Regions from separate parts of the Cobetia sp. BMC6 genome, predicted to be linked through region 2. Evidence: predicted binding sites of a transcription regulator. Region 2 holds the regulator's gene; the other holds the start of a gene.

Region 1 (12,088 bases), on a different contig from region 2:
GATGACGTGGCCGGAGAGCCTTCTCCGGCCAGAGACACGAACGGCCGCCCTCAAGGGCGGCCGTTCGTGTCTCTGGCGTTCATTTTTCCTCGATCCATGACTCCAGCGCTCGTCTTGCCGGGGAGTGTCATTGGACGAATGGACGTCAGCAGCGGTGCATGGAGGTCGACGGCAGCGTTCAGTGGCGGCTGTCGGCAGCGCCCAGCATCTCGCGGGCATGGGCGAGGGTCTGCTCGGAAAGGTGAATGCCGCCCAGCATGCGTGCCAGCTCGCGCACGCGGCCGCTTTCATCCAGCAGCGCCATGTGGGTGCGGGTCGTGTCCTTCTCTGCCTGCTTCTCTATATGCAGGTGCTGATGCGCCTGTGCGGCGACCTGCGGCAGGTGAGTGACGGTCAGCACCTGACCCTTGTCGCCCAGCCGACGCAACAGTTGACCGACGATCTCGGCAGTGGCGCCGGAGATGCCGACATCGACTTCATCGAAGACCAGGCTGGGGATGGTCGAGCGACTGGCGGCCACGACCTGGATCGCCAGCGACACACGCGAGAGCTCGCCGCCGGAGGCGACCTTGGCCAGCGCACGTGGCGGCTGGCCCGGGTTGGCGCTGATGCGGAAGTGGATACGCTCCATGCCTTCCGGTTGCGGACGCTCCCGCGCCTCGATGGCGACCTCGAAGGTGGCCTTGCCCATGCCCAGGAAGGCCAGCTGATCCTGGATGTCGCTGGCCAGTTGCGGGGCGGCAGTGGCGCGTCTGGCGCTCACCTCACTCGCCAGCCCCTTCCAGGCCTCGCGACGCTGAGCCACTTCTTCGCGCAAGGCTTCGATGGCCTCCTCATCGCCACCCAGGCCGTCGAGTTCTTCGCTCAGGCGCTGATGAAGGCCATGCAGCTCGTCCGGCATCACATGATGCTTGCGCGCGATATGATGGATGCGGCTCAGGCGCTCATCGACGAAGGCGAGGCGCTCGGGGTCGAGTTCGGTGACTTCCACGAAGCGGTGCAGCTCACGCGCCGCTTCCTCTATCTGGATGCGCGCTTCCTCGAGCATGCCCAGCGCACTGGCCAGTGAGCCGTGCTCGTTGCCCGGCAGATGCGCCAGGCGGGCCAGGGCCTGGTTGAGGCGAGACAGCGCACCTTCTTCGTCGTGATCACAGCACTCGGCGGCGGACTGCGCCTCGGCCAGAATCTGCTCGGCATTGGCCAGCGTTTCCTGCTCCTGCTCCAGGGCTTCCAGTTCCCCTTCGCATAGCGCCAGTTCATCGAGCTCCTCGACCTGATAGCGCAGCAGCTGGCGGCGCGCACGCACTTCATCGCCATCATTGCTCATGCGCTTGAGACGACGATGCGCCTCCTGCCAGTGACGGAAGTCCTCGCGCAGCTGGGCGGCCTGAGTCTCCAGGCCCGCATATTCGTCGAGCTGACGCAGGTGCGTCTCTTCCTTGAGCAGGGAGTGATGGGCGTGCTGGGAGTGGATGTCGATCAGGTGCTCGCCCAGCTCGCGAAGGTCGGCGATGGTGCAGGGTGTGCCGTTGATCCAGGCCTTTGAGCGGCCGCTGGCGGTGATGACGCGACGCAGCAGGCAGTCGTCGCTGCCTAGTTCGCGTTCATCCAGCCACTGGCGAGCGTCGTCAAGCTCACTGATATCGAAGCGCGCGATGAGGTCGGCGCGGTCGGCGCCATGGCGCACGCTGCCGGCATCGGCACGCTCGCCCAGGCACAGGCCGAGGGCGCCGAGCAGGATGGACTTGCCGGCACCGGTCTCGCCGGTGATGGCGGTCATGCCGCGGCGGAAATCGAGTTCCAGCGTTTCGACGATGGCAAAATCTTGGATGGCGAGTTGCAGCAGCATGACTACCTCCGAGGGGGGCTTTGACGTACGCCGTGCTGGGGGAACATCAGCGGACCCGGACTCGATGGGCGGGCTACGGTGTCGCCATACAGTATGTTTATACAGTGATCATGGCTTTTTATACAGCACGTTCGGGTGGCCTTCAATCCATGCCGGGTTCAGTGGGGAGAAAAGCCCGCGGCAAGGCTTGAGAAGCGATGTGCTGTCCCCATATAGAGGCACTGACACTTTCAGTCGGCAGCAATGGCCTGGCCTTGCTGCCTCTCAAGGCAACTCATGGCCTGTCTGTCAGCCAGTGCGTGTGATGCTTCGCGACACGCTCAGCAGGCCACGAATCAGGGCAATGGCGCATAGACGCCGGCCCGCAGGAGATCAGCATGGCTCAGGACCCGCAGACCCCGATGGATGAAGAGCTTCAGCGTGCCGCTCGCGATGCCGAGCCGCAGCCGGAAACGCCGGAAGGTGAAGTGATCGACAACGTACTGGATGCCGACGATACCGGCGGCGAAGGTACTCTGGTGGACAACCCGGAAGCCGAGATGCTGGCCGCTCAGGTCGAAGAGCTTGAGCAGGCCGTGAAGGAAGCCAAGGACCAGGCGCTGCGCGCGGCTGCCGATGCGCAGAACGCGCGCCGTCGTGCCGAGCAGGACGCCGAGAAGGCGCGCAAGTTCGCGCTGGAGAAGTTCGTCAAGGAAATGCTGCCGGTGGTGGATTCCCTCGAGAAGGCGCTGGAATCCATGTCGGGTGACGAAGCGGCCAAGACCCACGTCGAAGGCATCGAGATGACCTTGAAAATGCAGCTGGATGCCCTGAACAAGTCAGGCGTCGAGCAGCTGGACCCGCACGGCGAGCCCTTCGATCCGGAATACCATCAGGCTGTCGCCATGGTGCCGTCCCCGGACGCGGAACCGAACAGCGTCATCGACGTGATGCAGAAGGGTTACACCCTCAATGGCCGCCTGGTGCGTCCGGCGATGGTGGCAGTCAGCAAGGCCTCATGAGGCCTGCGCGCTCCCAGCGCCCAGTCGGCGTTGGATCGCGCCCTGTGGGGGCTCAGGGCGATCCGGCCCGGGAAAATTTGCCCGGCCGGGTCTTGAAACCCTGACACGCGACCCCATCTAGAGAAACAAGTTCAGGCACCGACACAAGGTGCCGACATCCAGACTTATCTTTCAGGCTAGCAATAGATTCGAGGTATACGATTATGGGACGCATCATCGGTATTGACTTGGGTACTACCAACTCCTGTGTGGCAGTGCTCGACGGCGAGAAAACCAAGGTCATCGAAAACGCTGAAGGCGGTCGCACCACACCGTCCATCATCGCTTACACCGACGACAACGAGATTCTGGTCGGCCAGTCGGCCAAGCGTCAGGCAGTGACCAACCCGGAGAACACCCTCTTCGCGGTCAAGCGTCTGATCGGTCGCAAGTTCAAGGATGATGTGGTTCAGAAAGACATCAAGATGGTGCCGTACAAGATTGTCGAAGCCGACAACGGCGACGCCTGGGTGCAGGTGAAAGACAAGAAGATGGCACCGCCGCAGATCAGTGCGGAAATCCTCAAGAAGATGAAGAAGACCGCGGAAGACTACCTCGGTGAAGAAGTCACCGAAGCCGTCATCACCGTTCCGGCCTACTTCAACGATTCCCAGCGTCAGGCGACCAAGGATGCCGGCCGCATCGCGGGTCTCGACGTCAAGCGCATCATCAACGAGCCGACTGCCGCAGCCCTCGCCTACGGCATGGACAAGTCCCGTGGTGACAAGACCATCGCGGTCTACGACCTGGGCGGCGGTACCTTCGATATCTCCATCATCGAAGTCGCCGACGTCGACGGTGAGACCCAGTTCGAAGTGCTCGCCACCAACGGCGACACCTTCCTGGGCGGTGAAGATTTCGACATGCACCTGATCAACTACCTGGTTGACCAGTTCAAGGCAGACAGCGGTATCGACCTGTCCGGCGACAACCTCGCCATGCAGCGTCTGAAGGAAGCCGCCGAGAAGGCCAAGATCGAACTGTCCAGCGCTCAGCAGACCGACGTGAACCTGCCGTACATCACGGCTGACAACACCGGTCCGAAGCACCTGAACGTCAAGGTGACTCGTTCCAAGCTCGAGTCTCTGGTCGACGACCTGGTCGCACGCTCCCTGAAGCCGTGCCAGACCGCGCTGTCCGACGCCGGCCTGTCCGCCTCCGAGATCGACGATGTCATCCTGGTCGGTGGTCAGACCCGCATGCCGCTGGTGCAGTCCAAGGTAGCCGAGTTCTTCGGCAAGGAAGCACGCAAGGACGTCAACCCGGATGAAGCGGTCGCTGTCGGTGCCGGCATCCAGGGCGGCGTGCTGGGCGGTGACGTCAAGGACGTGCTGCTGCTGGACGTGACGCCGCTGACCCTCGGTATCGAGACCATGGGTGGCGTGCTGACGCCGCTGATCGAGAAGAACACCACCATCCCGACCAAGAAGTCTCAGGTGTTCTCCACCGCTGAAGACAACCAGGGCGCGGTGACCATCCACGTCCTGCAGGGTGAGCGCAAGCAGGCCGCGCAGAACAAGTCTCTGGGGCGCTTCGACCTGGCCGACATTCCGCCGGCACCGCGCGGTGTGCCACAGATCGAAGTCGCCTTCGATCTGGATGCCAACGGTATCCTGAACGTGTCCGCCAAGGACAAGGCGACCGGCAAGGAACAGTCCATCGTCATCAAGTCTTCCGGCGGCCTGTCCGACGACGAGATCGAGCAGATGGTGCGTGACGCGGAAGCCAACGCCGACGAAGACAAGAAGTTCGAGGAAATGGTCCAGCTGCGCAATCAGGCCGACGGCATGATTCACGCGACCAAGAAGACCCTGACCGAAGCCGGTGACAAGGCTGAAGCCAGCGAGAAGGAAGCCATCGAGACGGCGATCTCCGAGCTGGAAGAAGCCCTGAAAGGCGATGACAAGGATGCGATCCAGGCCAAGCTGGATGCACTGACCGAAGCGTCCGGCAACCTGGCGCAGAAGCTCTACGCCGAGCAGGGCGCCCAGGGTGAGCAGGCTGCCGAAGGTCAGGCTGGCAAGAAGCAGGACGACGACGTGGTTGACGCCGAGTACGAGGAAGTCAACGACGACAAGAAGTCCTGAGGGATTTCTTGAACGACGTCTGATGACAGCGCGGGAGCCTTGTGAAGGTGTCCCGCGTTGTCGTTTGCATCGGTGACGCCCTGCGCTAGCCGCGAGCCACCGGTGACAACCGGCATTCCAGAACAGACCGGCAGCCTCAGGCTGCCAGCAATCCAGGCGGACCTGATCCATGTCCAAGCGTGATTATTACGAAGTGCTTGGTGTCGAGCGTGGCGCCGACACCAAGGACATCAAGAAGGCGTACCGACGCCTGGCCCAGAAGCATCACCCGGACCGCAACCCGGATGATGAAACTTCGGCCGAGAAGTTCCGGGAAGTCTCTGAAGCCTACGAAGTGCTGTCCGACGCTGACAAGCGCGCCGCCTATGACCAGTTCGGTCATGCCGGTGTCGATGGTCAGGGCGGCGGCGGCTTCGGTGGCGGCGGCTTTGGCGGTGGTGGTGCCGGCGGCTTCGGCGATGTGTTCGGCGATGTCTTCGGTGACATCTTCGGTGGCGGCGGTGGTCGTCGCAACCCGAACGCTCCGCAGCGCGGCAGCGACCTGCGTTACAACCTGGATCTCGATCTGGAATCGGCGGTTGCCGGTACCACGGTCGACATCCGCGTGCCGCGTCTGGCGGCCTGTGACCACTGCGATGGCGATGGTGCCGAGCCGGGTTCCAGCAAGGAAACCTGCCCGACCTGCAATGGCATGGGCAAGGTGCGCATGCAGCAGGGCTTCTTCGCGGTCGAGCAGGCGTGTCCGACCTGCCACGGTCGTGGCGAGAAGATCAGCGTGCCGTGCCGCAAGTGTCACGGCGAAGGCCGCGTCCAGGAATCCAAGACCCTCTCGGTCAAGATTCCGCCGGGCGTCGATACTGGCGACCGCATCCGTCTGAATGGCGAAGGCGAGGGCGGTGTCAATGGCGGGCCGTCCGGTGATCTGTATGTGCAGGTCAACCTGCGCGAGCACGAGATCTTCAAGCGCGATGGTCGTCACCTGCAGTGTGAAGTGCCGATCAGCTTCGTCGATGCGGCGCTGGGCGGCGAGCTCAACGTGCCGACCCTCGACGGACGTGTCGTGCTGAAGATTCCGGCCGAGACCCAGACCGGCAAGCTGTTCCGCCTGCGCGGCAAGGGTGTCAAGCCGGTGCGCGGCGGCCCCGCGGGGGACTTGCTGTGCAAGGTGGTCATCGAGACCCCGGTCAGCCTGAATGAAGAGCAGAAGGAGCTGCTGCGTCAGTTCCAGCAGAGCCTCGGTGATACCGGCAAGAGCCATTCACCGAAGGAGAACAGCTTCTTCGATGGCGTGAAGAAGTTCTTCGAGGACATGAAGCCCTAGGCATTCGCCTTGCCATTCGCGGGCCAGTTCCGTGGATGGCCTTCATGCCAGAGAGCCCCGCACTCGACAATTCGAGTGCGGGGCTCTCGCGTTTCAGGCCCGGTGACTCAGCCAGGCAATCCAGTCCAGTGGCTCAATCCGGCAATTCAGTCCAGTAACGCAGCCCGGGGCATGGCTATTCCGGCGCTGATTCAGCCGTGAAGGCTTCTGGTTCGATGACCGCAAAGCAGCTCAGCAGCGTGGTCTGGAAGCTGCTGAAGTTGTCATCCGAGATCATCAGGAAGCGATTGCCTTCCAGATGCGTGAGCCCTTCGAAGTTGTCCAGCGACCAGCCGTCGCCGCTCGACAGGCGTGCCAGGGTGCGTACCTCGGCCTGGGTGCCGGGCTCGCCGAGATGCGCGCGGCGCAGACTGATCACCAGCGGGAAGGGCGGTGAGAAGGCGCGCTCCAGCATCAGCATGTCACCGTCGGGCAGCATCTCCATCGCGGTCAGGCTCGAGCCGGTGTCGCTGGCCAGCGGGTAGCTCCACTCGTGCTTGTCGTCGAGGCTGAAGATGCGCGTCATGCCCTCGCTCATGCCCTCGGGCGTGGCTTCCAGCCCGGCGAGCATGCCGTATTGCGGGTGCAGGGTCAGGGCCTCCATGCCGTTGTTGGGCGCCGCGCCACGCGCACCCATCGGGGTGAAGGGCTCGCTGACGGCCAGGCCGCTGGGCAGGAAGTGCTCGACACGTGGCTGCTGCTCGAAGCTGATCACCAGGCGGGAATCGCCGCGGCGGTCATTGTTCGCGCGCAGCAGCTGCAGGCCCTCGGCATCACTGAGGGCGCCGCGCAGCGAGACATCGGTCTCGTCGCGCAGGGTGTAGGTATTGAGCGCCTTGGCTCCGACCAGCTCGCCATGGCGGAAGGCGAGCCGCAGACGATGCAGCCAGCCGCGGTCCGACACGGCATACAGCAGTGACTCGTCCTGGTCCCAGCCGATGTCCGACAGGCCACCGACGGGAGTGTCATCCAGCCATTTGCCCGGCAGCCTGAGCGTGCCGCACCACTGGATTTCCGGGAACTCGCTCTTCTGCTCCGGCGATGCCAGCGTGTAGGGGCGCGGGTGGACGCCGCAGGCGCTCAACAGGCTGGCGAGCGCTGCGGTGACAGCGATGGTCTGGAGCATGCGCCAGCGGCGCGAGGCGAAGAATTGGCGTGCAGGCATGCTGACTCCGGAGACTGGGCGGTGAAGAGAAAAATGACGATCAACAGGAGACAACCCGGTACGAGGCTACTCTAGCGCGTAACCGGCACAAATACATGACGTCAGCCAACGCTGCAGGCGGCTGATATACTCGTGGCACAGCATAGGTGGCACGCTCGGGGCATGCTCGCGGGCTGTCACCCTCAAGACCCACAACAGGCAGGAGTCAGCATGACCCGTATCGCAATCATGGGCGTCGCCGGACGCATGGGACGCACGTTGGTCGAGGCCGTCGGTGCAGTGGAAGGTCTGACGCTGGCGGCGGGCATCGTCGAATCCGGCAGCTCCCTGGCGGGCGTCGACATCGGTGAGCTGGCCGGTCAGGGCCGTCTGGGCGTGGTCGCCAGCGACAGTCTGGCTGCCGTGGTGGATGACTTCGATGTGGTGATCGACTTCACCGCACCGCAGGTGACACTGGCCAACCTGGCGCTGTGCGCCGAGCACGGCAAGCGCATGGTGATCGGCACGACCGGTTTCACGCCGGAGCAGCTCGAGCAGCTGGATGGCTACCGTGACAGCGTGCCCTTCGTGTTCGCGGCCAACATGAGTTCCGGCGTCAACCTGACCCTCAAGCTGCTGGAGACCGCCGCGCGTGCCCTGGGCGATGCCGGCTATGACATCGAGATCATCGAGGCGCACCACCGTCACAAGGTCGATGCCCCGTCCGGCACGGCGCTGGCGATGGGCGAGGCCGTGGCACATTCCATCGGGCGTGATCTCGCCACCCATGGTGTCTTTGCGCGTGAAGGCCAGTGTGGCCCGCGTACCGACAAGGAAATCGGCTTCGCTACCGTGCGTGCCGGTGACATCGTCGGCGAGCACACCGTGATGTTCGCCACCGAAGGCGAGCGCATCGAGATCACCCACAAGGCGTCGAGCCGCATGACCTTCGCCAAGGGTGCGGCACGCGCGGCCGAATGGCTGTCAGGGCGTGAAGTCGGCCGCTATGACATGCAGGATGTGCTGGGGCTCAAGTGAGCGAAGTGGAGAGCAAAGGGGCAAGCGGAATGCAGAGCGAAGCGCTGAGATGACCGTCTGGCGACATTCAGGAGCATTTCTTGAAAGCTGTCTTGGTGGGCAGGATGCGGCGCAAGTGTGAGCCATTGGGGCCGCCTTGTGCCGCTGGACTGCCTCGCTTTGCAAGTGGTGTGCAGTGTACTGGCCCGGCCAAGGGTTTCGTCAAGCTGACCGCAGCGACGAAACGGCCGTATCGTGGGCCTTGTCGCCTGCTGGCGGGGCATGCGCGGGGTGGTCAGCACTCAAGGATTCCGGTAATCTCTACCCAATTTGGCCACGTTCTTGGCCGCCCTATTGGGCCGCCCTATTGGTTGCCGTTTTGGCAGCGCTCGGGCCAGCAGCATTCCGAAGAATGATAACAAGCGGGATGAAACCTGATTTTTCGGTTTCGTCCCGCTTTTTTGCAACCTGAATTTGCCGCTTCTGGCGCGCGTCTGTCCAGTGACAGGCGCCTGGCAGAAGTCGGCAGCGGGACACAGGCTCGGCGAATGCCGAGCACGATAATCAAGCAGCATGTCCGGTGTTCGACCGCGGATTCCGGGCAGGAAAGTGGACACTATGGGGAGGACGTTGCGTTGATCAAACCCGCGATACTGGCCTTGGAAGACGGCAGTGTATTTCACGGCAGCGCCATCGGTGCTGATGGGCAGACCAGCGGCGAGGTAGTGTTCAACACTGCCATGACCGGCTACCAGGAAATCCTGACCGATCCCTCCTACACCCGACAGATCGTCACTCTGACGTATCCGCACATCGGCAATACCGGCATCAACGACGAGGACACCGAGTCCGAGAGCGTCGCAGCCGCCGGCCTGGTCATCCGCGACCTCCCGCTGCTGGCCAGCAACTTCCGCTCCACTCGCTCCCTCGATCAGTACCTGCGCGACGAGAATGTCGTCGGCATCGCTGACATCGACACGCGTCGCCTGACGCGCATCCTGCGCGAGAAGGGTTCCCTGAACGGTGCCATCCTCGCCGGTGAAGATGCCCGGGGTGATGACGCCGTGGAACGCGCGCTGGAAGCGGCACGCGCCTTCCCGGGTCTGAAGGGCATGGACCTGGCCAAGGAAGCCTCCTGCAGCGAGCAGTTCGAGTGGCACGAAGGCGAATGGACACTGGGCGAAGGCTACGCCGATACCCGTGAGTCCGAACGCCCCTTCCACGTGGTCGCCTACGACTACGGCGTCAAGCACAACATCCTGCGCATGCTGGCCTCCCGCGGCTGCCGCCTGACCGTCGTGCCGGCGCAGACGCCTGCCGCTGAGGTGCTGGCGCTCAATCCGGATGGCATCTTCCTGTCCAACGGCCCGGGTGACCCCGAGCCCTGCGACTACGCCATCACGGCGATTCGTGAAGTGCTCGAGACCGACACGCCGGTCTTCGGCATCTGTCTGGGCCACCAGCTGCTGGCACTGGCCTCCGGCGCGACTACGGTCAAGATGGGCCACGGTCACCACGGTGCGAACCACCCGGTGCAGGGCCTCGACAGCGGTGTGGTGATGATCACCAGCCAGAACCACGGCTTCGCAGTGGATGAAGCGGGCATGCCCAGCAACCTGCGCGCGACCCACAAGTCGCTGTTTGACGGTAGCCTGCAGGGCATCGAGCGCACCGACCGCCCGGCCTTCAGCTTCCAGGGGCACCCGGAAGCCAGTCCCGGCCCGCAGGACGTCGCCCCGCTGTTCGATCGTTTCATCGAGATGATGCGCGCGCGACGCTGAGCCGAGCGCAGGCCCGAGGGCCTGATCCATCGTTGAGTTCAGTCACCAGATCATTGCGGGAAGAGACATGCCTAAACGTACAGACCTGAAAAGCATCCTGATCATCGGCGCCGGCCCCATCGTCATCGGCCAGGCGTGCGAGTTCGACTATTCCGGCGCACAGGCCTGCAAGGCCCTGCGTGAAGAGGGTTACCGGGTCATCCTGGTCAACTCCAACCCGGCAACCATCATGACCGACCCGGTGATGGCCGATGCGACCTACATCGAGCCGATCACCTGGGAAGCCGTGGCGCGCATCATCGAGAAGGAACGCCCGGATGCTGTCCTGCCGACCATGGGCGGCCAGACCGCGCTGAACTGTGCACTGGCACTGGAGCGCGAAGGCGTGCTCGAGCAGTACGGCGTCGAGATGATCGGTGCCAACGCCGACACCATCGACAAGGCCGAAGACCGTGATCGCTTCGACAAGGCGATGAAGAAGATCGGTCTGGCGTGCCCGAAGGCCAAGGTCGCGCACTCCATGGAAGAAGCCTGGGAAATCCAGGCCGAGCTGGGCTTCCCGTCCATCATCCGCCCCAGCTTCACCATGGGCGGTTCCGGCGGCGGCGTGGCGTACAACCGTGAAGAATTCGAAGAGATCTGCCATCGCGGCTTCGAGCTGTCGCCGACCCGCGAGCTGTTGATCGACGAGTCGCTGCTGGGCTGGAAGGAATACGAGATGGAGGTCGTTCGTGACAAGAACGACAACTGCATCATCGTCTGCGCCATCGAGAACTTCGATCCGATGGGTGTGCACACCGGTGACTCCATCACCGTCGCCCCGGCCCAGACTCTGACCGACAAGGAATACCAGCTGATGCGTGATGCGTCGCTGGCCGTTCTGCGCGAGATCGGCGTCGAGACCGGCGGCTCCAACGTCCAGTTCGGCATCTGCCCGGACACTGGCCGCATGGTCGTGATCGAGATGAATCCGCGCGTGTCGCGTTCCTCGGCACTGGCTTCCAAGGCGACCGGCTTCCCGATCGCCAAGATCGCCGCCAAGCTGGCCGTCGGCTACACCCTGGATGAGCTGCAGAACGACATCACCGGTGGCAAGACGCCGGCGTCATTCGAGCCGTCCATCGATTACGTCGTCACCAAGATTCCGCGCTTCACCTTCGAGAAATTCCCGCAGGCCAATGACCGCCTGACCACGCAGATGAAGTCGGTCGGCGAAGTCATGGCCATCGGCCGTACCTTCCAGGAATCCCTGCAGAAGGCGCTGCGTGGCATGGAGACCGGCGTTGACGGTCTCGATCCGATCGTCGAGAACTTCAGCGACGAGAACATGGCGCGCATCAAGGGCGAGCTGCAGGCCGCTGGTGCCGAGCGTATCTTCTACATCGCCGATGCCATGCGTGCCGGCCTCGATATCGAAGAGATCTTCCGTCTCACCAACATCGACCGCTGGTACCTGGTGCAGCTGGCCGACCTGATCGCCCAGGAAGGCGCAGTGGCCGCAAGCTCGCTGGGCGAGATGGACGCCGATCGTCTGTTCCGCCTCAAGCGCAAGGGCTTCAGCGATGCGCGCCTGGCGCGTCTGATGGGCGTGTCCGAGAAGGCCTTCCGCAAGCACCGTCAGAAGCAGGGCATCCGTCCGGTCTACAAGCGCGTCGACACTTGCGCGGCCGAATTCGCGTCCGACACCGCCTACATGTACTCCACCTATGAGGAAGAGTGCGAGGCGGAAGTCAGCGACAAGAAGAAGATCATGGTGCTGGGTGGCGGGCCGAACCGTATCGGTCAGGGCATCGAGTTCGACTACTGCTGT
Region 2 (12,088 bases):
CTTCCGCGAGGGCTTCGAGACGCTGTTCGATGTCGACCCTCGCCAGTGCATTCTCTACAACGACGCCATCAAGGGCATCCCCTCGCCGGGGCTCGAGCAGTATCTGCCACTGTTCTTCGACGAGACCGCGACGCTGTTCGATCACATGGGCGATGAATTGCGCATCGCCATGCTGCCCGGGGTACGCGAGGCGGCCGAGAGCCACTGGGACGCCATCACTACCCGCTACGCCAATCTGGGCGTCGATCCGACACGCCCGCTGCTGCCTCCGCACCGCGCCTTCGTGCCGGTCAATGAGCTGCTGGGCCAGATCAAGCAGCATGAACGCATCGAGCTGGTACGCGAGCCCAATGCCCACGCCATCGAATTCGGCCATCAGGCACTGCCGAGCCTGGCCATCGATGCGCGCAGCGCCGACCCGACTCAGGCCCTGGCCAGCTTCCTGAAGCAACGCCTGAACGGCAGACATGCCCAGCGCGTGCTGTTCGTCGCCGAGACCCAGGGTCGCCGCGAAGTCGTCGAGGAGCAGCTCACCCCGCTGCTGCGTGGCTTCGGGCTGCGTAGCCTGGATGACTTCGCAAGTTTCGAGCACTTCGTGGACAGTCCAGCCGCCGTCGGCCTGACCGTCGGTGGCCTGACGCATGGCACCTGGGTGGCCAGTGCGCAGACAGAAGATGCCCTGTCCAGCGATGATACCGACAGCCACAAGGGGCTGGTGGTCATCACCGAGACCGAGCTCTACGGCGAAGTGGTACGGCAGAGCCGCCGCCAGGCGCGCGCCACCGATGACAACGAGCTGGCCGTGCGCCACCTCTCGGAGCTGCGTGAAGGCGCACCGGTGGTTCACCACACCCATGGCGTCGGCCGCTATCTGGGACTGGAAACCATCAACGCCGGTGGTCAGGAGGCCGAGTTCCTCGCGCTCGAATACGCCGATGGCGCCAAGCTCTACGTGCCGGTGGACAGCCTGCATCTGATCTCGCGCTATTCCGGCGCCAGTGACGAGCTGGCGCCGCTGCACAAGCTGGGCTCCGAGCAGTGGGAGAAGGCCAAGCGCAAGGCGGCCGAGAAGATTCGCGATACCGCCGCCGAGCTGCTGGACGTCTATGCACGCCGCGAGGCGCGTGTCGGCCATGCCTGCGACTTCCCCGCCGAGGACTACGCACGCTTCGCGGCCAGCTTCCCCTTTGAGGAAACCCCGGACCAGGCACAGACCATCGGCGCGGTGATCCAGGACATGTGCGCACCCCAGCCGATGGACCGCGTGGTATGTGGCGATGTCGGCTTCGGCAAGACCGAGGTCGCGATGCGTGCCGCCTTCCTGGCCGTCAACTCCGGCCGTCAGGTAGTGGTGCTGGTGCCCACCACTCTGCTCGCCCAGCAGCACTACGACAACTTCCGCGATCGCTTCGCCGACACCGCGGTGGAGATCTCCCTGCTGTCGCGCTTCACCAGCGGCAAGGGCCAGGAAACCTCTCTCGAGCGCATCAAGAGCGGCCAGACCGATATCGTGATCGGCACCCACAAGCTGCTTTCCAAGTCGCTGGAACTGCCCAACATGGGGCTGCTGATCATCGATGAGGAGCACCGCTTCGGCGTCTCCCAGAAGGAACGCCTCAAGAGCCTGCGCGCCGAGGTCGACATCCTGACCCTGACCGCCACGCCGATACCACGCACGCTGAACATGGCAATGAGCGGCATTCGCGACCTGTCCATCATCGCCACGCCACCGGCGCGCCGCCTGTCGGTGAAGACCTTCGTCCAGCAGCGCAACGACGGTGTGGTAAAGGAAGCCATCCTGCGTGAGCTGTTGCGCGGCGGGCAGGTCTACGTGCTGCACAATGAGGTCAAGACCATCGAGGAGAGCGCCGCCCGCATCGCGGAGCTGGTGCCTGAGGCCAATGTCGGCGTCGCCCACGGCCAGCTGCCGGAGCGCAGCCTGGAGCGGCGCATGTCGGACTTCTATCACAAACGCTTCAACGTGCTGGTGTGCTCGACCATCATCGAGACCGGCATCGACATTCCGAGCGCCAACACCATCATCATCGAGCGCGCCGACAAGTTCGGCCTGGCCCAGCTGCACCAGCTGCGCGGCCGAGTCGGACGCTCGCATCACCAGGCCTATGCCTACCTGCTGACCCCGCATCCCAAGGCGATGACTCGCGATGCGGTCAAGCGTCTGGAGGCGATCAGCGAATCCCAGGACCTCGGTGCCGGCTTCACGCTGGCCTCCCATGACATGGAGATCCGCGGCGCGGGTGAGCTGTTGGGTGACGAGCAGTCCGGGCAGATGGAAACCATCGGCTACTCGCTGTACATGGAGATGCTGGATCGCGCCGTGAAGGCCATCAAGGCGGGCAAGACGCCCAATATCGAGTCGCCGCTGGATGAAGGCGTCGAGGTCAGCCTGAACCTGCCGGCACTGATTCCGGCCGATTATCTGCACGACGTCCAGCAGCGCCTGATGATGTACAAGCGCATCAGCAATGCCGAGAACGCAAGCGACCTGCGCGAGCTGCAGGTCGAGATGATCGACCGCTTCGGCCTGCTACCGGAACCGGTCAAGACCCTGTTCCGCCAGACCCAGCTGCGCCAGCGCGCCCAGGCGCTGGGCATCATCAAGCTGGAGGCCGGCGCCGGGCGTGGTCGCATCATCTTCGGCGCCCAGACGCCGGTCGATCCGCTGACACTGGTCAACCTGATCCAGCGCCAGTCAGACGTCTACAAGCTGGAAGGCGCCGACACGCTGCGCTTCGCCACCGACATGGATGACGCCGAGAAGCGCTTCAGCTTCTGCGAGACCTTGCTGGACCTGCTCAACGCCAAGACCAAGGCGGCCTGACGCGCCCTGCGCTGTCAGGCGCCTGGGCATGCACGTGAGCGTGAGCTAGAGCTTGAACGAAAAATGAAAACGGCCTGCATCGCGAATGCAGGCCGTTATTTCGTGCAAGCATACCCACTACCTGCTCTAAACCCTCTTCACTCCCCTACCTGAACCACCGCATCCCCCACGCTCCTCCTGAGGTCAAATAGCTCAGGCACGGCGCGCCAACAGCGCTGCCAGCAAGCACTGCACCCTCGGCATGCCGGCCACGATCACGGATTCCGTGCCCGCACGGGTCGGCTCCTCTTCGCCGACACCCGCGGCATGGCTGATCACCAGACACAGGCTGGCGTATTCCATCTCGAGTTCGCGTGCCAGCACGGCCTCGGGCATGCCCGTCATACCGACCAGGGTATTGCCATCGCGGGCCATCAGGCGGATCTCGGCGGCCGTTTCCAGCCGCGGCCCCTGCACCACGCCCAGCACCCCGCCAGCCGTGAGAGGCAGGCCCGCATCGGCCGCCGCCGCATGCAGCTCCTCACGCCAGCCCCGGTGGTACGGCCAGGCGAACGACACATGCTGGAACGGCTTGAAACGCCCATCGAAGAACGACCCCTCGCGGCCGGTGGTGTAATCGATCAACTGGTCCGGCACCACCAGTGTGCCCGGGGCCAGCGTCGGGTCGATGCCGGACACACAGTTGACCCCCACCACGTGGGTCGCACCCGCCTGCTTGAGCGCCCATAGATTGGCGCGATAGTTGATGCGGTGCGGCGGCACCTTGTGTGGTTGACCATGACGCGCCAGAAACAGCAGCGATTGCCCATTCAGACGCCCTTCCACGACGCCACAGGATGCCGCCCCGAGAGGCGTTTCCTGCCCGCCGCGCTTTAGCACTTCCATGTCTGACCAACTACCGAACCCCGTGCCACCGATCACCGCCAGCATCGCCCGCCTCCTTGCCACCCATGTGCAGGAATCTCCCGGGACCGGACACTCCGATCCTCAGCGAACGCTACTCCGAGCCGACCGACAACGACAAGCACAATCGTCATGCTCTGCACCAGGAGAACAGAAAAGGCCCCGGAAACGACACCACCCGCCGCGGTTGCCCGGGCGGGTGGTGAAGAGTGCCAGCGGTGGCGATGGCTAGTGCAAGTGATGGCGATGACAGCAGGCGATGGCGACTGCCACCCGGTGACTCATGTCACAGACACTTGGCTTACAGCCCCTGGGTTACAGCCCCTTGGGCGCATAGATGCCCGGTGCGTTACGCCAGTAGCCCTTGTAGTCCATACCGAAGCCGAACAGGAAGCGGTCTTCGACGTCGAGACCACAGAAGTCGGCCTTGAAGCCCGGGTAGGCCTTGCGGTCATGCTTCTTGTCGACCAGCACACAGCTGGACACGCTGCGCGCACCGGCTTCACGGCAGTACTCGAGGATCGCGGCCAGGGTGCCGCCTTCATCGAGAATGTCATCGACGATCACCACGTCGCGACCGGCCATCGGCAGCTCCGGGTTGACGCGCCAGAACAGCTCGCCGCCGCGCATCGCGCCACGGTAGCGAGTGGCGTGCAGATAATCGACTTCCAGCGGGAAGTCGAGGCGGGTCAACAGCTGGCCGGCGGTGATCAGCCCGCCGTTCATCACGCAATAGAAGATCGGCATGCGATCGCCGAGGCGTTCCGTCAGCTCAACGGCCATGCGGTCGAGTGCCACTTCAAGGTCAGCTTGCGGGATCAGGCAATCGGCATTGTCCATCACCTCACGCATTTCGTCATGCAGGGCGGTGAGGGTCTCAGGCGTCGGAGTCAGCATCGGGAGTTTCCTGGGTGTCACTGGCCTCATCTCCACGCCGGACGGGCGCAGAGGAGGATGTAGCAGCGGCGGTTGAATCAGAACGGCGGCGGGACCCGCGCGTCTGCGTGTCTGATGACGCCGCGGCATGCTCTGCCTCGGCGTCGTGTTCATGGTTGTGCCCTTCGAAGGACAGCACATCGGCAAAATGCAGACGCTGGCCAGGCAGCGCCACCTGGGCATCATGCTCACGGATGATGTCGTGCACCTTGAGCAGGACATCCTGCTTGATCGCGTGGTACTTCACCCAGTCGGTGGTGCGCGTGAAGACATAGACGAAGAAATTCAGCGAGTGCTCACCGTAGGTGGTGAAGTTCACGATCTGGGTGCGCGTCTGGTCGATCTCGTCATGGCCTTCCAGCATCTCGCGTACCGCGGCAACGATGGGGCCGATCTGGGCGGCATCCTCATAGCGCAGCCCCACGGTCTCGAAGATGCGGCGATTGTACATGCGTGACGGATTCTCCACCGAGATGCTGGTGAAGATGGCGTTCGGCACGTAGAGGGGCCGCATGTCGAAGGTGCGGATGCGCGTCAGGCGCCAACCGATATCCTCGACGGTGCCCTCGATCTCGCGGTCCGGTGATCGGATCCAGTCGCCGACCTTGAAGGGCCGGTCGAGATGGATCATCAGGGCGCCGAAGAAGTTGGCCAGCAGATCCCGCGCCGCAAAGCCGACCGCGATACCGCCGACACCGCCGAAGGCCAGCACCCCGGACAGCGAGACGCCGAGATTCTGCAGGATGGCCAGCCCCACCAGCACGACCACGACCGCACGCAGCAGCTTGCTGATCGCCGAGGCCGTGGTGGCATCCATGGCGTTGACGTTGGTGCCGGGCGGCGGCATGGTGCGCAGCGCCTCGAAGCGCTTGACCATGCGGATCAACGCCCAGGCCAGCGCCAGCAGGGTCACGATCTGGCGCGCCGTGCCCAGGTACTTCTCGGCCTCGCCGAGGCTGAACTGGCCGGCGATGATGCCGAGCGCCAGCAACCCCCCCATGCTGTAGAGCCAGAATGACAAGGGATGACGCAGGCCATGTACCAAGGCGTCATCCCACAGGTTGCGACTCTTCTCGGCATGCGCCGCCAGACGGGTGAGCACCACTCGCTCGATGAGGTGCAGCAACAGCACCGCCAGCAGCAGCAGAGCGAGATTGATGCCCCACAGCGGCAGGCCAAAGGTCTGCTCGACCCATTGCCGCAGCGGCTCGACCCATTGATTGATCATCTCTTCGGCAGGCGCTGCCAGTTTGTCGGCAGCAGCCTCGGTGGCGGATTGCTCAGCCATGGGAATTCCTTGCCAGTCTTCGACTCGAAAAAGGCACCGCGTGCCTGATTATTGCGCGTTACCGGACTCAGAGGCCGACCGTGCGTCAGACGCCTCGGTGCTGCCTAGCGTGCCCGAAGGCATGGCGACCTGCTGTGATGCCTGACTGGCCGCCATCGATTCGAGCCGCGCGTGGGTGCGCCGCCAGCGTGACAGCCCCACCAGACCATCCAGCGTCGGGCGAGCCCGTGCATAGCGCAGTCGCGCCTGGCGCTTGCCTCGGTGGCGCTGCTCATCATCATCGAGGCTGTCGAGCACTTCGCGCGCGGCGGCAGGGTCATTGCAGACCAGCGCCATGTCGCAGCCAGCGTCCAGCGCCAGGCGCGCACGCTCTGCCGGGCTGCCTTCCGCGACGGCCGCCGCCATGCCGAGATCATCGGAGAAGATGGCGCCCTTGAAGCCGAACTCTTCGCGCAGCAGGCCCAACCAGCTGGGCGAGAAGCCCGCGGGACGTGCATCGAAATCCGGATAGATCACATGCGCCGGCATCACGCCGCCCAGGCGCTCGGCGAGGGCCGCGAAGGGCTTGAGATCATGCTCGCGCAGCTCGCGGAACGGACGCGGGTCGACCACGCGTTCCAGGTGGGTATCTGCCGAGATGCCACCATGCCCCGGGTAGTGCTTGCCGACGGCGGACATGCCCGCCTCCTGCAGCCCGTCGATGAAGGCGCCGCCCACCGCGATGACGTCTTCCGGCGTGGCGCCGAAGCTGCGATCGCCAATGATGGTCGAGCCAGCCACATCGATATCCAGTACCGGCGCAAAGGTGATATCACAGCCGATGGCTGCCATTTCCATGCCCAGCAGCCAGCCGGCATCGCGTGCCAGACCCAGGCCTGCGGCCTGGGCGTCTTCGCCGCAGCCATCACAGTCACGCCCGAGACAGCATTGCGCCAGGCTGCGCATCGACGGCAGGCGTGTCACGCCCTCGCGCAGGCGCTGGACGCGCCCGCCTTCCTGATCGATGGCGATCAGCAGGTGGGGATTGACGCTGCGAATCTCGCGGCTCAGCTCCAGTACCTGCTCGGGAGAGGCACAGTTGCGCGCAAACAGGATGACGCCCCCGACGGCAGGGCGTGCCAGCAGTTCACGTTCGTCGCGGGCGAGGGTCAGCCCCGCAACATCGACCATTACGGAGCCCAGTGGCTGTGTCATGTCATCCTTCCTGTCCATGGCCTGCGGCAGTGATATCCCGTGAAGAGAGGATTCACAACCGCCGGGACTTCATGTCTTTTACGGGGCTCGGCAGCCTGGAAGAAACACGATGAATCAGGCTGCCAGCGCGAGGAAAGGCGCAATTCTAGCCGACTGAACCCCTATCGAACAGTCGCGGCCAGCTGCGCCCCGGCAAGGGGCTGTCACCCAGGTTCCGGCGGCAGCTCATGGAGGGTATCAGACTCGTACACCAACGCCTTCAGGGATGCAGCAGCACCGGAGTGCCTGGCACAGCCTCGGCAAAGAGTCGCAGCAGGTCATCATCGCGCAAGCGAATGCAGCCGTGGGACGCCGCTATCCCCATGGGCTCCGTGCTGGGCGTGCCATGAAAATAGATGTAGCGGCGCAGGCTATCGACCCGCTCACCGCGGGCATTGCGACCGCGATTGATGCCCGGCTCGCGGCCACTGAGCCATAGAATGCGCGTCAGGATCCAGTCACGCTCTGGATGCTCCTCGGCAAGCTCGGGGGTGAATACCTCGCCCGTGAAGCGCCGTCCGCGATAGACGGCGCCACGCGGATTGCCCGCCCCGATGGCGGCACGAATCACATGCCAGCCGGTTGGCGTGCAACCGCTGCCATCGAGCTCGCCGATACCGTTGAGGCCGCTGGAGATCGCGCAGGCGTGCACCAGCGCGTCAGGGGCAGCCGCGCAGGGCGGCGCATCACGACTGCCACTCGGCGCGTCATTGCGTATCTCAAGGCTCTGGCGCGAGAGATCCACCGCTACCCAGCAGGCCATCAGCTGGCCGCCTGGGTGACCGCCTCACCATCCCCGAGCGAGGCCGGCAACGGCGCTGCCATCGCCGCGACCACCACCGGACGCATGTGCTGGATCAGCTCACGCACCGTGGTGTGATGGCCATACTCGGCCTCCTCGATATCCCGCAGTGCATCCAGGCCCGAGAAGGTGAAGATCACGCTACCGAGCATGAAGTGCAGGCGCCAGAAGCGCTCGTTGTCCGGCAGATCAGGGGTCGCAAGCTTCAGAAGCTCGGCGAAGCGGCTGAAGACCGTGCCGTAATGCTCGCGGATATAGCGCCGCATATGGCCCTGACCCTGAGTGTAGGCAAGCCCGAGCAGGCGCATGAAGGTGCGCAGGCTGTTGCGCTCGGCCGGCACCTCCAGCACGGTACGCGCCATCACCTCCAGCAGGACCTCAAGCGGCACCTGACGCCCGGCGTATTGCTGCTCGACACTGTCGAGCGCCGCGTGGAAACGCTCGCTGAATGGATCGAGATAGCGCGCGAAGACCGCCTGGATCAGCGATTTCTTGGACCCGAAGTGGTAGTTCACCGCCGCCAGATTGACCTTGGCCTTGCTGGTGATGTTGCGCAGTGAGGTCTCGGCGAAACCACGCTCGGCGAACAGCACCTCGGCAGTATCGAGGATGCGGGTAACGGTATCGGTCTGGGCCATGGGCGGAACCCTTGTCAGGTAGAAGAGGACTGGAGTCGTAGGTCACGACGCAAGCGCCGCGCGGCGACTCTCTCATGAGGTGGTGCAGGTTCACCGGAAGGCCACGTACGATATCGGCTCGTTTGACCACGGCACACGTGAGCACGACACATCCGAACACTGCCATCGGCGAACATTCGTTTGAAACACTTTGATTCTAGCGCGCCATGTCACGACTGACAATTCTCTCGCGTTTCAAACGCCAAAGGTTTAGTCGAGCCTGATATTCCTTCAATGCAGACCGTTCCGATTCAAGGACTCGCCGTGCTCGGTGACAGACCACCCCGCAGGGCCACACCGGATTGCCCTCTCGACAGCTTGCCTTGGATATCGACAAGCCAAGTCGGCAGACAGCGATATCTCGACGACTACCTGCCCTTTGAGGCCTCCACACAAGCCACGATGCCTTGCATGACTGCCATGACTGGATACAATGACAGTTGTATGGATGCACACCCCGTGCCGTCAGCTCAAGATGCCGCCCAGGCCAAAGGCAATGCCATGACCCAGCCGCTTACTCCGCGCCAGCAGGATGTCTTCGACTTCATCATCAAGACCATCAAGTCCTCTGGCTACCCGCCGACGCGGGCCGAAATCGCCCAGGCGCTGGGCTTCCGCTCGCCGAATGCCGCCGAGGAGCATCTGCGTGCCCTCAAGCGCAAGGGCGCCATCGAGATGGTGCCGGGCACCTCACGCGGCATTCGCGTGCCGTCGCTGGCTGACGTCGACGAGAGCGCCAACGATGGTCTGCCGGTGATCGGGGAAGTGGCCGCCGGCAGCCCGATTCTTGCCAGCGAGCATATCGACCGTCACTGCCCGCTGCCGAGCGACTACTTCTCGCCGGCTGCCGACTACCTGCTGCGTGTGCGCGGCGTGTCGATGAAGGATGTGGGAATTCTGGAAGGCGACCTGCTGGCCGTGCACCGCACCACCAGCGTGCGTGACGGGCAGATCGTGGTGGCACGCCTGGGAGATGAAGTCACCGTCAAGCGCTTCCGTCGTGACGGGCACTACGTGTGGCTGGAAGCCGAAAACGAGGACTTCTCACCGATCAAGGTCGACCTGCGCACGGACAGCCTGGAGATCGAGGGTCTCGGGGTAGGCGTCATCCGCGATGGTGGCCTGCACTGAGTCCTTGACCAGCTGCGCTTTAAGCAACAGAAAAGCCGCACGCATTGCACAAAAAAACCCGCCTCGAGGCGGGTTTTTTTGTGCGCGAAGCGCGAGCGATGCATCAGTGCACGATGCCTTCTGACTGCTCATCCTCGTCTTCTTCGCCATCCCAGAGGCGAGTCCGGGTGATGGCGTGGTCGATCATCTCACGCGCGACCTCGAAACGATTGTCACGCAGCAGATCAGCGGCCTCGTCTGAAATGCGAATGCTGAGCAGCGGCTCACCTTCGCTTTCCGCGGCGCGCAGAATCACTTCACCATCTTCCATTTGCACAATTTCAAGTACGGCGGGATCGGACACGTCATTCCTCCTGCACGGCACCTCGTGAGATACCGGCGTCGTTGTAATCGTCAGCGCGACGGCTGGCAAGCCCGGCACCGCGTTGCCATCAGCGACGCAGAAAAAAGTACGACCACAGCCAGAGCCATGGTCGTACCGGAGAGTGCAGGGCTTGCCACAATGCGATCAGTCTAGCACCCGTGAAGGCGAAACGTCACCCGATCGCCATGCGCCAGTCATCACCAGCGTGCAGCGCCATATCAGCGCCTTGACCTACCACTCGACGCTCGATTCGCGCAGCTGCGGCAGCAGCGCCTTGAATGCCGTGATGGCGGCGCTGAGACGCTCGGCCAGCGAGTCGCTCGAGGCTGCCGCGATGATCAGACCATCACCCCGCGAACGCGATTCCTCGCGGCGAGCGACGCCACCCTCTTCATGCAGACGAGTCACATCCGCGATCAGCTCAGACAACCAGCTGTCAGGACGTTCCAGCAGGCTGCGCAGCTGCTCGACCTCGGCAATGGGCGTCGGTGGTGTGGCCAAGCGCTCGCGCCAGCTCCCCTGCGGCCAGCGCGCCGTCACGGCACACTCTTCCAGCAATGAGGCCAGCGCCAGCTCCAGCAGGGCGAGCGCGCCCTCTTCACCGGCCATGCGACGCGCCACGGCATGCTCATCGTCGCCAGAGACCGCTGACTGGGCCAGCAGCAACTCGGCCTGATACAGCAGCTGATTGGTACGGGCACGCTGGCTCATCAGCTCTTGGCTCCCTTGCGCTTGTCCTCGACGACCCAGCGGCCGTTGTCGTAGGTCGCCTTCCAGCCGGTCGCCTTGCCATCTTCATCGGTCATGACGTACTGAGCCTTGACCTTGCGCGAGAAGCGAATCTGTGCCGGACGTCCATCCGGGTCCTGATCCGGGGCCTCGAGAATGAAGTGATACTTCTCCGGCAACTCGTCGGCGTGCGCCTTGAGCTCCTTGACCAGCGGCGGGCGCGTCTCGCGATTCTTGGGGAACTGGCTGGCCGCCAGGAACAGGCCACTGGCGCCGTCGCGCAGCACGTAGTGGTCCTCGACCTTGACGCAGGCAAGTTCCGGCATCGGAATCGGGTCCATCTTCGGCGGCGCCACTTCACCGGACTTGAGCAGCTTGCGGGTATTCTTGCAATTCTCGTTGGTGCAGCCGAAGTACTTGCCGAAACGCCCGGTCTTGAGCTGCATGTCGGAACCGCACTTGTCGCACTCGATCACCGGGCCATCGTAGCCCTTGATGCGGAACTGACCTTCCTCGACCTCGTGACCGACACAGTCCGGGCTATTGCCGCAGACGTGCAGCTTGCGCTGCTCATCGATCAGGTAGCTGTCCATCGCGGTGGCACAGATCGGGCAGCGACGCTTGGCGCGCAGCGCATCCGTCTCGGCATCTTCACCGGCATCGGCCGCCACGGCCTCATCGCCCGGCAGCAGATCGATGGTGGTCTTGCAGCGCTCCTTGGGCGGCAGGTTGTAGCCGGAACAGCCCAGGAAGACCCCGGTCGAGGCGGTACGGATCTGCATCTCACGCCCGCAGGTCGGGCAGGCGATGTCCGTCGGCACCGGCTGGTTCGGACGCATGCCCTCTTCGGACTGGGCGTGGTCCAGCTCGGCCTTGAACTCGGCGTAGAAGGTGTCCAGCAGCTCGCGCCAGTTGCGCCCACCGTTGGCCACCTCATCGAGGTAGTCTTCCATGCGCGCCGTGAAGCCGAAGTCCATCAGATCCTTGAAGGACTCGCTGAGGCGATCGGTGACGATGTCGCCCAGTTTCTCGGCATAGAAGCGACGGTTTTCCAGCGCCACGTAGCCACGGTCCTGGATGGTGGAGATGATGGCGGCATAGGTGGACGGACGACCGATACCACGCTTTTCCAGCTCCTTGACCAGGCTGGCCTCGGTGTAACGCGCCGTGGGCTTGGTGAAGT

What was found. The regulator LexA, encoded in region 2, represses DNA repair genes until DNA is damaged. The targets are predictions, from matches to a motif close to TACTGTNTANNTANACAGTA.
Region 1: a site for LexA is predicted at 1,937-1,956, ahead of recN (DNA repair protein RecN). Genes of this name have one in related genera too.

What each region holds. Positions count from the first base shown of each region.
Region 1 covers NZ_JAKUMF010000004.1:44,848-56,935, reverse strand. The annotation lists gene recN (DNA repair protein RecN) at 179-1,849, opposite strand; gene grpE (nucleotide exchange factor GrpE) at 2,227-2,850, shown strand; gene dnaK (molecular chaperone DnaK) at 3,054-4,976, shown strand; gene dnaJ (molecular chaperone DnaJ) at 5,146-6,297, shown strand; gene MKZ40_RS09720 (esterase-like activity of phytase family protein) at 6,473-7,501, opposite strand; gene dapB (4-hydroxy-tetrahydrodipicolinate reductase) at 7,712-8,518, shown strand; gene carA (glutamine-hydrolyzing carbamoyl-phosphate synthase small subunit) at 9,133-10,278, shown strand; gene carB (carbamoyl-phosphate synthase large subunit) at 10,346-12,088, shown strand, end outside.
Region 2 covers NZ_JAKUMF010000002.1:290,304-302,391, reverse strand. The annotation lists gene mfd (transcription-repair coupling factor) at 1-2,842, shown strand, start outside; gene MKZ40_RS05530 (S-methyl-5'-thioinosine phosphorylase) at 3,035-3,772, opposite strand; gene MKZ40_RS05525 (hypoxanthine-guanine phosphoribosyltransferase) at 4,061-4,642, opposite strand; gene MKZ40_RS05520 (mechanosensitive ion channel family protein) at 4,623-5,969, opposite strand; gene nagZ (beta-N-acetylhexosaminidase) at 6,018-7,163, opposite strand; gene MKZ40_RS05510 (L,D-transpeptidase) at 7,423-7,965, opposite strand; gene MKZ40_RS05505 (TetR/AcrR family transcriptional regulator) at 7,965-8,642, opposite strand; gene lexA (transcriptional repressor LexA) at 9,183-9,812, shown strand; gene MKZ40_RS05495 (hypothetical protein) at 9,916-10,155, opposite strand; gene MKZ40_RS05490 (DUF6586 family protein) at 10,408-10,887, opposite strand; gene topA (type I DNA topoisomerase) at 10,887-12,088, opposite strand, start outside.